Regions from separate parts of the Pectobacterium araliae genome, predicted to be linked through region 2. Evidence: predicted binding sites of a transcription regulator. Region 2 holds the regulator's gene; each other region holds the start of a gene.
The links. The regulator PhoB, encoded in region 2, activates phosphate uptake and scavenging genes when phosphate is short. The targets are predictions, from matches to a motif close to CTGTCATAAAACTGNCNNAT.

Region 1 (4,881 bases), 1.2 Mb from region 2:
AACGCTCCAGAGCAGCGTCTTGCTCTATGCCTAATGTCGCCATTAGCGCGCCCCCTCATTTTTAGCCAGACGCATCACCATCAGCTTTGAACATGCCAGAACAATAAAGGTAATCACAAACAGGATCAGCCCCAGCTCCATCAGCGCCGCCGTGTGTACGCCGGATTCCGCTTCGGCGAATTCGTTCGCCAGCGCAGAGGTAATACTGTTGCCTGGCATATACAGCGACGCGCTGTCGAGTTGGTAGGTATTACCGATGATAAAGGTGACCGCCATGGTTTCCCCCAAGGCACGCCCCAATCCCAACATCACCCCGCCGATGACACCGTTCTTGGTGTAAGGCAGTACAATGCGCCAAATCACTTCCCACGTTGTACAGCCAATACCGTAGGCAGATTCTTTCATCATGACGGGCGTTTGCTCAAACACGTCACGCATGACCGCTGCAATGTAAGGGATAATCATGATGGCCAGAATAACGCCGGCCGCCAGAATACCAATCCCGAATGCTGGGCCAGAGAACAGTGAACCCACAATAGGGATGCCGGACAGGACGTTGCCTACTGGCTGCTGAAAATATTTGGCGAATAGCGGAGCAAAAATGAACAGCCCCCACATGCCATAAACAATACTCGGTATGGCCGCCAGCAATTCAATGGCTACGCCAAGCGGGCGTTTCAACCAGGCGGGTGCCAGTTCAGTCAGAAATAACGCAATCCCAAAGCTAATCGGAATCGCAATAATCAGTGCAATCAGTGAGGTTACGACCGTACCGTAAATCGGAACCAGTGCACCAAACTGCTCTGCGGGCGCATCCCACTCTTTCGTCCACAAGAAGGAAAAACCGAACTTCTCGATGCTGGGCCAGGACGCCACAATCAGGGAAACGATGATGCCGCCCAACAGCAGTAGCGTAACCAGCGCCGCCAGTTTTACCAGCGTGCTGAAGAGGATATCGCCATATTTCCCCGGGGCTTTGATAGTTGGCTTGTACTCCGCCATACGTCTCTCTTCTCGTTTTAACTGCATTTGATAAGCTATTGAAGGCAGAGAGGTTGCTATCACCTCTCCGCCCCGATACGACGTGTTATTCCACTACGTATTTCCCAGAACCTGAAAACCTCATCACGCTCTGGTTATCAACACGATGGTGTCGATACAATAATTAGTACAGCGCTTTACCGCTGCTGTCTTTTACCTGGGTTTTCCAGGCAGCACGGATTTGCTCAACCACTTCTTTTGGCAGTGTGGCGTAATCCAGCGCTTCAGCTTGCTCGCCACCTTTCTTGAACGCCCAGTCGAAGAATTTCAACACTTCAGCGCCCTGCTCAGGTTTCTCCTGTTTGGTCTGAACCAGGATGAACGTGGTTGAGGTGATCGGCCATGCATCCGCGCCTTTCTGGTTCGTCAGATCCTGAGCGAAAGACTTGCTCCAGTCGATCTCTTTAGCCGCGTTGCTGAAGCTGGCGCCAGTCGGGCTAACCGCTTTGCCATCGGCAGAAATCAGTTTGGTGTAAGCCAGGTTGTTCTGCTTGGCATACGCGTATTCTACGTAACCGATAGAACCAGGCAGACGTTGTACGAACGCCGCGATACCATCGTTACCTTTACCGCCCAGACCGGTTGGCCAGTTCACAGTAGAACCTGCACCAATCTTCTCTTTCCACTCTGGGTTCACTTTTGCCAGGTAGCTGGTGAACACGAAAGACGTACCAGAACCGTCAGCACGACGAACCACAGCGATATCCTGATCTGGCAGCTTGGCGTTCGGGTTCAGTTTGGTGATGGCCGGGTCGTTCCATTTTTTGATGTTACCCAGGTAGATATCACCCAGTGTTTTACCGTCCAGCGTCAATTCGCCAGATTTGATACCAGGAACGTTTACTGCCAGTACCACGCCACCAATAACGGTTGGGAACTGGAATAAACCATCCTGTGCTAATTTGTCGTCGGCCAGAGGCGCGTCAGAAGCACCGAAATCTACCGTTTTAGCGATAATCTGTTTTACACCGCCAGAAGAACCGATTCCTTGATAGTTAACTTTATTGCCGGTTTCTTTTTGATAAGAGTCAGCCCATTTGGCATAAACAGGCGCAGGGAATGTCGCACCGGCACCGGTGAGGTTAGCGGCTGCAAAAGCGGAGACCGCTGTCAGAGAAAAGGTTGCCGCAACAACACTGGCAAGAGTGGTACGCATCAGTTTCATAATCCCTCCTGTGGGATACTCGACGTCTCGACGTAGAGTCGTTATCAATCAGAGTTATCAAATCAGAGTGTAGTTCGCAGGAGGAAAAATAGGACAATTTGGTGACAGTAAAATGTACACAACATGACAGTTTTATGACAACCACAGTAAGCGGGGAAATTCAGGCCTTTTTAAGCTCTGTGGGGAGTTACAGCGGATGATTCCCCCCTGCATCACCTGATTTCCGAGATGAACGCAGTAGGGCAAAATCCATGCAAAACCGGGGAACCCGAAGGGCTGACTTGTGAGTATTGACCCGCCGAAACCTGTACACCCCTCGATGTACAGGCACTATTTTATACAACTAAATCGCTCAAAAATCGCTTTGCACGAGGGTGCTCAGGCGCTGTGAAGAATCGCGCTGGCGTTGATTTCTCCAAAATTCGTCCCTGATCCATAAACCAAATGGTATCGGCAACGTCACGGGCAAAATTCATTTCATGCGTCACACACATCATAGTCATTCCTTCTTGTGCCAGACCGCGCATCACATTCAGCACTTCGCCGACCATTTCAGGATCGAGCGCCGATGTCGGTTCGTCAAATAACATGACAGGTGGCTTCATCGCCAGTGCGCGCGCAATTGCCACGCGCTGCTGTTGCCCACCGGAAAGTTGTGCGGGATACGCTTGTGCTTTGTGTGACAACCCCACCCGCTCAAGCAATTCTCCTGCGTTCTTACGGGCTTCTGAACGTTTCATGCCCAGCACCTTGATCGGCGACATCATGATGTTATCCATAACCGATACGTGCGGGAACAGGTTGAAGTTCTGAAAGACAAAGCCAATGCGTGTACGCAGTTGATTCAGTCGCGTACTGGTGCCATGAATATCCATACCATCAAATAAGATCTGCCCTTGCTCAATAGGCTCTAAACGATTGACGGTACGAATTAGCGTGGATTTTCCAGAACCGGATGGACCGCAAACCACCACCACTTCACCAGGTTTAACTTCAGCACTCAGATCGGTCAGCGCCTGATACTCACCGTACCATTTATTGACCTGATTAAATAAAATCATCGGGATCATGGTGCCTCCTTCTTCAGATTAGGGTTGGCGAAAAATAATTGATGAGGGTTATCATCACCCGACGGGGATTGTTCATTCAGTCGTTTGTTGGCAATCCAGCTTTCAAGTCGGTTCGCTAAAAAAGTCAAACTAAAACAGATGATGTAGTAACTCAGTGCGACAATGGCGAAAACCTGAAACGGTTTGGTAAGCAGTTGGTTACTCACTTGATTAGCCGCGTAGGTCAGCTCAGGAACGTTAATCACATAGCCCAATGTGCTGTCTTTGATAATCGACACCAGCTGGCTGATCAGGCTTGGCAGCGAGTTAAATAACGCCTGGGGTAAGATCACCAGCCGTAAGGCTTTCAGGTGGCTCATCCCCAATGCACGCGAGGCTTCATATTGCCCTGACGGCAGCGCCTGAATCCCTCCGCGCACAATCTCGGCAATGTAGGCACTCTCGTAAATCACGAGTGTGCATAGCATGGTCGAAAAACCGCTGATGTTATGGCCGATAAGCAGCGGCACACAGAAATAGGTCCAGAACACAACCATCATCAGTGGAATGCCACGCAACGTATATACCCAGCACGTGGCGGGCCAGCTTAACCAGCGCCACGGTGATAGCCGCGCTAACCCAACCAAAACACCAAGTGGGAACGACAGCAACACCGCGAGCAATGAAATCAACAGAGTACAAAGTACACCGCCGAGAGGCCCGCTCGGGTATTGCCCCATCAAAAGCAACATTCCATGGTCACGCAGGATCGTGAAAATATCAAACATCGTCGTTACCTCGCATACACCCGTTGATAGTGACGCGATAGCAGCGCCCCCGCCCCCATCAGTAGCAGGGAAAATATCAGATACCCTAGCGTACCGATCAAATAAGCTTCAAAGGTACGGAACGTCTGGTTCTCCAGATCGCGGGTGACATACGTCAGCTCTGCTACACCAATCACCATTGCCAGACTGGTGTTTTTAAATAACAGTACGGTGTGGTTGATCAGCGACGGCAGCGCGTTACGGATGCCCTGTGGCAGGATCACTGAACGCATGGAGCGCATAAAACTCATCCCCAATGCACGGGATGCCTCGTTTTGTCCGTCTGGAATCGCGCGCAGACCACTGCGGATATCCTCCGAAAAATAGGCGGCCTGACACAAACCCAGTGCAAACATCGAAAACAGGAATTCAGCATTGAAGCTGTTGATCCACATTTGCAGCGATTCCGGCAACAGTGTGGGAATGGCGAAGTACCACATCATCAACTGAATGAGTGTCGGTACATTGCGATGATAAGAGACGTAGGCGGCGACTATCCATATCGCTACGCGGCGCTCTGTCAGCCTTATCACCAACAGAATCAGCGCAATGAACATGGCCAGCAACCAGGCTCCCACAGCCAGTTTCAGCGTAATCATCGCACCTTCAACAATCACGTCGGCATAGCGGCCTGTCATAAAGGTTGTGAAATCGAGCGCCATATACTGTACCCCTTGAAAATCAGGCGATACCGTCGCCAGGCCGCATGGTTGAAAGCCCGCCAGGTACTTGCAGCGTCGGAGTAATCTCGATGTTACCGATGTTCACCGCTATCGGGGCACTGAGGGCAAACGCAACA
Region 2 (4,881 bases):
ATGCATCACGCTTGGGCTAGGAATCGTCATTTTAGCGACCGCATCGCCAGAAATGCTGTTCAGGTAGCGGAAATGATCGAGCATTGGGTGCTGAGGATTGAAACTCACTTTATCCACGACGCGAATCGCATGGGATTTGGTCTGAATGCCGTTGAATTGAATACCGTGATCGGCTTCATAGCGCTCTACGCCGTGCAAGTCGGCAAAGAAGTCAAAATGCCACCAGGCACGACGCAGTTCACCATCTGTCACAACCTGCAAGCCCGCTTCACGCTGCTTTTCTACCACCCGCAGAATCTCACGATCTTCAATATTCCGCAGCGCGGCATCATCAATCTCGCCCGCCTGATGCTGAAGGCGTGCCTGCTTAATTGCAGCCGGACGCAAGAAACTGCCGACGATATCGGCACGGAAAGGGGATAAGGTATTCGCCATCTGTCGCTCCTGACATGTTACCAGCACCTATATTTAGAAAAGAAGTGTACTGGCAGATAGTTTCAATATGAAATATTTGCCCAGAGGGATAGTTACATTTAATCTTATTTAGCCATCTGGACGTCTAAATTTGAAACTATCCTGTCACGTGAAGAATCTCAGGGCAATGGAAGAATTTTCACGTCATGTGAATAAAATTCATATGGTGTGAAAATAGCACCAATTATTGATAGGGAGAGGAATTACTCTGGCAGGCCAATCATCTGATGCGCCTGACGACGCGTTTCTTCCGGCAGCGGTAAATAACCGTCCTGATTCACCAGCGACTGCCCCGTTTCGGACAACACGCGTGCTAGAAATGCCGCCGTCAGCGCTTCCAACGGTTGACCGGGTGCTTTGTTGACATAGATATAGAGATAACGGGTGTAGGGATATAAACCGCTGCGGATATTTTCAGTTGAAGGGGAAATGTAGTCCGTGCCTTGTGCAGCTAATGGCAGCATCTTTACGCCGCTGGTACGAAACCCCACACTGGCATAACCGATCGCATCCGTTGATGCCGCAACCGCTTGTACAACGGACGCCGAACCTGGCAATTCATTGACTTGAGGCAGGAAATCGCCGCGACATAGCGCTTTTTGTTTAAAGAACCCATAGGTTCCTGAGGCAGAATTTCGCCCATAGCGTAATAGCGTGCGTTTCTCCCAGCTACCGCGTAACCCGAGATCGCCCCACTGTTTTATCGGCTGCTGATTACCACAGCGCTGCGTAATCGAAAAGATAGCATCCAACTGTGACAAATTTAGTCCAGACAGCGGGTTATCCTGATTAACCAATACGACGAGCGCATCCATCGCCACTGGCACCGCCAGCGGCGGATAGCCATAGTGCTGAACAAACGCCTCAATTTCGCTGGCCTTCATCGCTCTGCTCATCGGCCCGAGCTGGGCGGCACCCGACGCCAGAGACGTAGGTGCAGAGGACGAACCCGCAGCCTGAATCTGTAAATTCACATTCGGATAATGCTGGCTGAAATCCGCCGCCCAAAAAGCCATCAGATTAGCCAGCGTGTCTGACCCCGCGCTGGAGAGATTACCCGCCAGCATTTGACGGGGCTGCGCGGAGCAAAACGCACTGAGCAGCAGTAAAAAAGCAACTGCGATACGTGTGGCGACTATCATGAATAACGTTTTCCGTCAGGCAGAAGGTTTCGCCGTATTTTCAGCCACAGAGGTAGGGACAATCAACCGATTCGGCAACGTAAAGACAAAACGCGATCCCAGACCGTCTTCACTCATAATCTCCAAACGGGAATCGTGATGGCTAAGTGCGTGCTTAACAATCGCCAGCCCCAGCCCGCTACCGCCAGTCTGTCGCGAACGCGCCTTATCCACCCGATAAAAACGTTCAGTCAGGCGCGGCAAATGCTCGGCTGCAATCCCCGGCCCGTTATCGCTGACCTGAAACTGCGCCCCCTGTGGGATCTTCTGCCAGCAGACTTCGATACGCGTCCCCGCTGGCGTATGGTTGACTGCGTTATACACCAGGTTGGATACTGCACTACGCAGCTGTTCTTCGTTACCAAACACGCGGAGATTTTCATTCACACGAAAGACGATCTCATGACGCCCTTGACTCAGCGTCTGCGCTTCACGCTGTAATACGCGCAGCATTAACGGAATATCGACTTTTTCATTCAGATCGATCGCCGTCGCCGCCTCAATGCGGGACAAGGTCAGCAGCTGTTTGACCAGCCCGTCCATGCGTCGAGTCTGTTCCTGCATCGTATTCAACGCCTTCCCGCGTAGTGCGGCATCCAGCGTTTCTTCCTGCATCATTTCCAGATAACCCTGCAACACCGTCAGCGGCGTACGCAGTTCATGGCTTACGTTGGCAAAAAAGTTACGTCTGGCGCCTTCGAGTTGATGCATTTGCGTAATGTCACGCACCACCATCAAAAGTTGCCCTTCAGAATACGGCATCACACGGAATTCAACATGGTGGGAATTATTCAACTGCAACGTGAGAGGACGGCTAAAATCCTGTCCTTTCATGTAATTCGTGAACTCGGGGTAGCGCAATAAGTTAAGGATATTCTGACCGTTATCCTCCGGCCAGCGAAAATTGAGCAGGTGCTGCGCCAAATGATTACACCAGAAGATCGTCCCTTCTTCGGTGGTGATCACCACGGCATCCGGCAAGGATTCGGCACCGCTGCGAAACCGCTTGATCAGGAGCGCCAGTTCTCGGCGTCGGCGTCGGTTCCGCAACTGCATCTGATAAAGTCCATAAAATAGCGGCTCCCAGCTCCAGCGGCCGGGCGGTGGCGTCATGCTGCGGTCAACCCACAGCCAATAAGAGAGTTTAAGCTGGTTATAAAAATTCCAGCAGAGTAAGCCTAATACGGCGACCAGCAGAAACCAGGGCAAATAGCCAAAAATCAGCCCCAGCAGCAACGCGGGCAAACAAAAAAAAGCCAGCTCCAATGCCAGCCTTTTCCAGGATAAACGTTCTAGCACGTTAATGTTTCTCCGGTTACGATCACCTCAGTAACGCGTTGAAAAACGGTAGCCCGTTCCCCGAACGGTTTGCACCATTTTGTCATGTCCGCTGGTTTCCAGTGCTTTACGCAGGCGACGAATATGGACATCGACAGTACGATCTTCAACATAAACGTTAGTGCCCCAAACGTGATTCAGCAACTGTTCCCGGCTATAAACACGTTCAGGATGCGTCATAAAGAAATGCAGCAGTTTAAATTCCGTCGGCCCCATGTCCAACGCGTGCTCTTCGGTGGTCACCCGATGCGAGGAAGGATCGAGGCTCAGGCCACGCATTTCAATCACTTCTTCCACCGCCATCGGTGAAATTCGGCGCATCACGGCTTTGATACGCGCCACCAATTCTTTGGGCGAAAACGGCTTGGTAATGTAATCATCCGCCCCCACTTCAAGCCCACGCACGCGGTCTTCTTCTTCGCCACGCGCGGTCAACATCATTACCGGGATATCACGCGTTAGCGCCTCGCGTTTCATATGCTTGATGAATTGCAGGCCCGAACCGCCTGGCAGCATCCAGTCCAATAACACCAGCTCTGGGAACGGCTCTGACAGTTGCGTGACCGCACTGTCATAATCTTCGGCTTCCACTGGTTGATAGCCATTTTGTTCCAGTACAAAGCAAACCATTTCACGAATTGGTGCTTCATCTTCCACGACTAATATGCGTTTTGCCATTGTTAATCCTGTCGTTAATCATCGTCGCTGTTAGCAGGCGAAAGGCATTATGCGTCAGTTTTATGACAGATTTATGAAAAACACACGGCCACTCATCGTCTGGTGTTACAGCGCATACATCTGATTTTTCGAGCCGCTTTCCAAACTCTTGATTCCACCGCGACAGCCGTCATCCCTGCTATATATAATCATGGCATTACGGTGACAAAGCGCTATAGCGACAACGCCCTCTTTCACATCATGAATAATGACAACGCCACGCGGCATGAATATCGAGAGAACACGATGCGCATTATCCACACAGCCGATTGGCATTTAGGGCAATACTTTTATACCAAAAGCCGCGCCGCTGAACATCAGGCTTTTCTGCGCTGGCTTATCGCTCAGGTGGAACACCATCAGGTCGATGCCATTATAGTCGCAGGTGATATTTTTGATAACGGTTCGCCCCCCAGCTATGCACGGGAAATGTATTATAGCTTCGTGGTAGAACTCCAGCGCACAGGCTGCCAACTTGTCATTCTCGGCGGCAACCATGATTCCGTCGCAATGTTGAATGAATCGCGCGAGTTGTTGGCCTGCCTGAATACGCGCGTCATTGCCTGTGCCAGCGACGATCCCGCCCAGCAGGTACTCCTGCTGGAAAACCGTCAGCGGCAGCCCGGTGCCCTGCTCTGCGCGATTCCTTTTTTACGCCCGCGTGATGTGCTAACCAGCAAAGCTGGACAATCCGGTGATGAAAAACAGCTGGCGCTACAGGAAGCGATTACCGAGCACTACCAGCAGTGCTATCAACTGGCTTGCCAAAAACGCGACGAGCTTGGCCTGCCACTGCCGATTATTGCAACCGGCCATCTGACGACGATTGGCGCAACCGCCTCAGAATCCGTGCGCGAGATCTATATTGGCACACTCGATGCCTTCCCTGCTCAAGCTTTTCCCCCTGCGGATTACATTGCACTTGGGCATATTCACCGCCCACAGCGCGTGACACAAAGTGAGCACATTCGCTACAGCGGTTCGCCTATCCCGCTAAGTTTTGATGAACTCAACAGCGAGAAGTCCATCTGTCTGGTGAGTTTTGCACCAGACACGCCACCGCAAATAGACATACTGCCCATTCCCGTAACCCAGCCGATGCAGTTGATTAAAGGCAGTCTGAGCGATATTGAGCAACAACTGTCCGTTTTCCAGAACTATCAGGGCGATA
Region 3 (4,881 bases), 890 kb from region 2:
CTTACCTAACGGCGTCATACGCCAGTGATTGTGGTGATGGTCGCCCAGCAGAGTGATGTTGCTACGTTCCAGCAGCGCCTCAGCCTGTGGCAACAAAGTCGCTAGCGCCGTCGCGCCTATACGGGAATACGGGTGATGAGGAGCCTGACGCGCCAACTCATTCAACGCATCAAGCGGCTGGCTCACGGGCTGTCCGTCAGGGAGATGGGAAAGTAAATCCAGCGCACCGGAAGAAAAATGCAGCGCATTCTGCCCCGCGCTGACAATCGCACAGCGTTTTCCCTGCTCCGCTAAACGAATGCCGCAGGTCAATCCCGCCAGTCCGCCACCGATAATCACAACGTCATAGCGCATGACGATCCTCCTGACTGTCGCTGGCCGTCAGGCCGCACAATCCCTGATAAATCCAACTGGTAAACTCACTTTCGCGCAGCGCATTGCCCCAGGCAATCGGGCGAATCCCTTTCCAGCGTTCGTTCAAAAACTGGCTGAGCTGCGTGAGCGATTGCTCCGGCGTCGCAGTCCCCAGACGGCACAACAACCCCGCCGCGCGGCAGGCGCACAACTCACCCTGACAAGTTCCCATGCCAACACGAGTACGCCGACGCAAATCAATCAGGTTGTTCACCTGCAACGATTCCACGGCGTAGCGCACTTCCCCTGCCGTCACGGCCTCACATTCGCACACCAGACTACGATCCAAACGTTCACCGGATAGCATTCGCCCGGCACGTTCACCGTGGCGATAAATCGCCGAACCGCGCAACGGCGCAGAGAGCGGTTTTGCCGCAGGATACGCAGATAAAGCATGAGGCGCGGTTTTCACATCCTCCAGCGATTCAGAACCGGGCAACGGCGTCTGTGCCGTTGAGCAAGCTACGTCATGACCCAGTTTCTTGCAGATCGCGTCAGTCACCCATTCTGCCATCAGACGATAGGTCATCAGCTTGCCACCAGTGATGGTAATAAATCCCTCCAGCCCGTCACGGCTGGCATGGTCAAGCAGCACAATGCCGCGACTCACGCTACGCCCGCTAGGGTCACTATCGTTGGCAACCAGCGGGCGGACGCCTGCATAGGCACGTAGAATGCGCGTGCTCGCCAACTTCGGTGCCAGCATTGAGCCTTCCCGCATCAGCGTTTCCACCTCAGCAGGCGTCACCAGCATGTTGTCGATTTGATCGTAATCGATGTGAGTTGAAGTGGTGCCAATCAGCGAAATGGTATCGCCCGGCACCAAAATGTCGGCATCCGCCGGTTTGCGACAGCGGTTGATCACCATGTTGTTGATGCGGTGGCCAAGAATCAACAGCGCGCCTTTTGCCGGGAACATGCGCACACGCAGATCGGCATATTCCGCAATATGTTGCCCCCAAATACCGCCCGCGTTGACCACCACCTGTGCATAGATTTCTGTTTCTACACCTTTTTTATGGTCGAAAACGCGCACACCGGTAATACGATCGCCCTGACGAATCAGCCCGATGACCTCATGATAGGTCAGCACTTCCGCGCCGTGCTCGCAGGCATCGATCATGTTGGCCGCCGTCAGGCGAAAAGGATCGACAGAGCCATCCGGCACGCGAACCGCACCAGTCAATGTAGGGTTTGCCGCTGGCTCCAGCCGTAGCGCTTCCTGCGGATCCAACGCCTGAGCGCCAATCCCTGCCTGTTGACAGGCAGTGATAAACTGCGCCTGCCAGCCGAGATCGTCTTCCGGCAAGGTGATAAACAGACCATCAGTAGGTTCAATGCAATGGCGAGCGATCCGCCGGAGAATCTGGTTCTCTTCAATACATTCACGGGCAGACTCGCCATCGGTTACCGCATAGCGGGCACCGCTGTGTAATAAGCCGTGATTACGCCCGGTCGCTCCGGTCGCAATATCATAACGTTCAAGTAACAGGCAGCGCAGTCCACGCAGGGCACAATCCCGTGCCGTACCCGCCCCCGTTGCGCCACCGCCGATGACAACCACGTCAGTTTCACGCCAGTTCCCCGTGTTTTTCATTCTGCTCTCACTTCAGGCGGAGGGTATGTATGTTGCTATTGGGACACAAAAAGAAGGGTTAATGTTTGATAAAGAGCAAAAACGAACACTAAACGAAAATAAATGGGAGTTTAAAAACAATAAGTGTGATTTACATCACTAAAACCACACAGTGTAATTTTCCAATTCTGTTAACATGAGCGCAAAAATCGTCACAGTTTCATAAAAGTGTAACATTAGCGTCATGAATCACACTCATTTGCACGCTATCCCCTTACAATAACGTTCGTAATAGAACAAAAAAGCTATCGTTTTTTTTCGCATTGGAGATATCTATGCTGAGTATTTTTAGGCCCGCAGCCCACCAGCCACGCGTGTCGCAGGATCGTGTCGATCCCCTCTATCGCCGCTTACGCTGGCAGATTTTCATGGGGATCTTTTTTGGCTACGCCGCTTACTATCTGGTACGCAAAAACTTCACCCTGGCAATGCCTTATCTGATTGAACAGGGCTTCTCGCGCGGCGATCTTGGCTTTGCACTGTCCGGTATCTCCATCGCCTACGGCTTTTCCAAATTCATCATGGGTTCGGTATCTGACCGTTCCAACCCGCGAGTATTCTTGCCTGCTGGTCTGATTCTGGCCGCTGCCGTTATGCTGTTCATGGGTTTTGTACCGTGGGCAACATCCAGCATTGCCGTCATGTTCGTCCTGCTGTTCTTGTGCGGCTGGTTCCAGGGAATGGGATGGCCACCGTGCGGGCGCACCATGGTTCACTGGTGGTCACAAAAAGAACGTGGCGGCATTGTGTCGGTATGGAACTGTGCTCACAACGTCGGCGGCGGGCTGCCACCTCTGCTGTTCCTGCTGGGTATGGCCTGGTTTAACGACTGGAAAGCGGCACTCTACATGCCAGCTTTCGCCGCGATTCTGGTTGCGCTGATTGCGTTTGCCTTAATGCGTGATACTCCTCAGTCCTGTGGTTTACCGCCAGTTGAAGAGTATAAAAACGACTATCCAGTTGACTATAATGAAAAAGACGAAGAAGAACTGACGGCTAAGCAGATTTTCATGCAGTACGTTTTCCCGAACAAACTGCTGTGGTACATCGCTATCGCCAACGTCTTCGTTTACTTGCTGCGTTACGGCATCCTCGACTGGTCACCGACTTACCTGAAGGAAGTTAAGCACTTCGCGCTGGATAAGTCTTCCTGGGCTTACTTCCTGTACGAATATGCGGGTATTCCGGGTACGCTGCTGTGCGGCTGGATGTCTGATAAGGTCTTCAAAGGTAACCGCGGTGCAACGGGCGTGTTCTTCATGACGCTGGTGACAATAGCAACTATCGTGTACTGGATGAACCCAGCCGGTAATCCGGGTGTGGACATGGCGTGTATGATCATCATCGGCTTCCTGATTTACGGCCCGGTTATGCTTATCGGCCTGCACGCGCTGGAATTGGCACCGAAGAAAGCGGCAGGTACGGCAGCGGGCTTCACTGGTCTGTTCGGCTACCTCGGTGGCTCCGTTGCCGCCAGCGCCATCGTTGGCTACACCGTTGACTTCTTCGGTTGGGACGGCGGTTTCATGGTGATGATCGGCGGCAGCATTATGGCGGTACTTCTGCTGGTTGTTGTTATGCTGAATGAGAAAAAGCATAAAGCAGAATTAGCCAACCGCGCTTAACCTTTAACGTGTATTGTCTGCGCGGCGTACCTGCTACGCCGCGCATCATCCTATCCAACTGCCTCCCCCAGTACGTCGCTACCGGCCTTGGCGATGAATTACTTCAGAAACAATTCCCGCAGGTAATTCGGCACCGCGCTATCCGCGTTAGTGCCAATCACTTCGCGATCCGGCAGTAAATCTTTCAGGCGCTGATGCGCGTTCTGCATCACGCAGCCTTTACCCGCCATCGACAACATTTCGTAGTCGTTCATACCATCGCCAAACGCCACGCACTCTTTGAGCGAGAAGCCGATAATCTTCGCCACCTGTTCCAGCGCATGGCCTTTAGATACGCCGCCCGCCATCACTTCCAGACAGGTGAGCGTCGAAAAACTCACGTTGACGCGATCGCCCCAACGCGCGTTGATCGCTTCTTCCAGCGGTAACAGTTGCTCGTGGGAATCGCAGGTAAAGAACACCTTGCTGACGCCATCGGTCTCAAGTAATGCAGGTTCAAACAGCTTGTATTTAAAGATCGACTCTTTGAAGAAACGCTCTTCTTCCGCACGCGGACGGTTCATAAACCATTCATCATCACGGTAAACGTGCGTCAGCATATCGGGGTTATTGTGTACGACGCTGTAAAGGTCACGAGCAATGTCCTGATCCAGATTGTGGCTGAAAATCAGTTCGCCCTGCGAGTTGTGCACACGCGCGCCATTCGAGGTAATCATAAACGCACTGATGCCGAGGTTATCGCGGATCTGCGCGACATCCATGTGGTGCCGTCCGGTAGCGAACACAAAGTGAATCCCTTTCTCCGTCAGCAGCCTGAGAGTTTCTTTCGCATACGGGGACAGCGAGTGGTCGGGTGACAGCAGTGTGCCATCTAAATCGGACGCAACGACATGGTACATAACGATGAGATCTCACTTCTGGTGTATTGGCGGCACACGCCGCAAAAATTAATGATAACGCGCAAAGTGCGAAAAAATCAGCGCAAATGCCTGAGCGCGGAGGTTATCCGTTTCAAAGAGAATTTCATGCCGCGCACCGCCGATAACTTGCAACACGCCGTCAGAATTAGGGTTTCCGTTCTGCACCAGTGCCTGACAAAACGTCTTCTGACTAGGGTTATCGACCACGCGATCTTCCTGCGCCTGCAATAGCAGGAGCGGCGTAGTGATGGCGCTCGCCTGTGCCAGTAACTGCTTTCCCGCCTGT

Region 1: the regulator PhoB is predicted to act here: its motif matches at 2,328-2,347, upstream of pstS (phosphate ABC transporter substrate-binding protein PstS).
Region 3: the regulator PhoB is predicted to act here: its motif matches at 2,208-2,227, upstream of glpT (glycerol-3-phosphate transporter).

What each region holds. Positions count from the first base shown of each region.
Region 1 is NZ_AP028908.1:4,623,985-4,628,865, reverse strand. It holds gene pstA (phosphate ABC transporter permease PstA) at 1-43, opposite strand, end outside; gene pstC (phosphate ABC transporter permease PstC) at 43-1,002, opposite strand; gene pstS (phosphate ABC transporter substrate-binding protein PstS) at 1,166-2,206, opposite strand; gene AACH44_RS20960 (amino acid ABC transporter ATP-binding protein) at 2,542-3,276, opposite strand; gene AACH44_RS20955 (amino acid ABC transporter permease) at 3,273-4,043, opposite strand; gene AACH44_RS20950 (amino acid ABC transporter permease) at 4,049-4,744, opposite strand; gene AACH44_RS20945 (SDR family oxidoreductase) at 4,764-4,881, opposite strand, start outside.
Region 2 is NZ_AP028908.1:1,124,732-1,129,612, reverse strand. It holds gene AACH44_RS05035 (cobalamin-independent methionine synthase II family protein) at 1-435, opposite strand, end outside; gene AACH44_RS05030 (PstS family phosphate ABC transporter substrate-binding protein) at 678-1,616, opposite strand; gene phoR (phosphate regulon sensor histidine kinase PhoR) at 1,632-2,954, opposite strand; gene phoB (phosphate response regulator transcription factor PhoB) at 2,982-3,671, opposite strand; gene sbcD (exonuclease subunit SbcD) at 3,957-4,881, shown strand, end outside.
Region 3 is NZ_AP028908.1:234,056-238,936, reverse strand. It holds gene glpB (glycerol-3-phosphate dehydrogenase subunit GlpB) at 1-354, opposite strand, end outside; gene glpA (anaerobic glycerol-3-phosphate dehydrogenase subunit A) at 344-2,011, opposite strand; gene glpT (glycerol-3-phosphate transporter) at 2,326-3,675, shown strand; gene yigL (sugar/pyridoxal phosphate phosphatase YigL) at 3,774-4,574, opposite strand; gene pldB (lysophospholipase L2) at 4,623-4,881, opposite strand, start outside.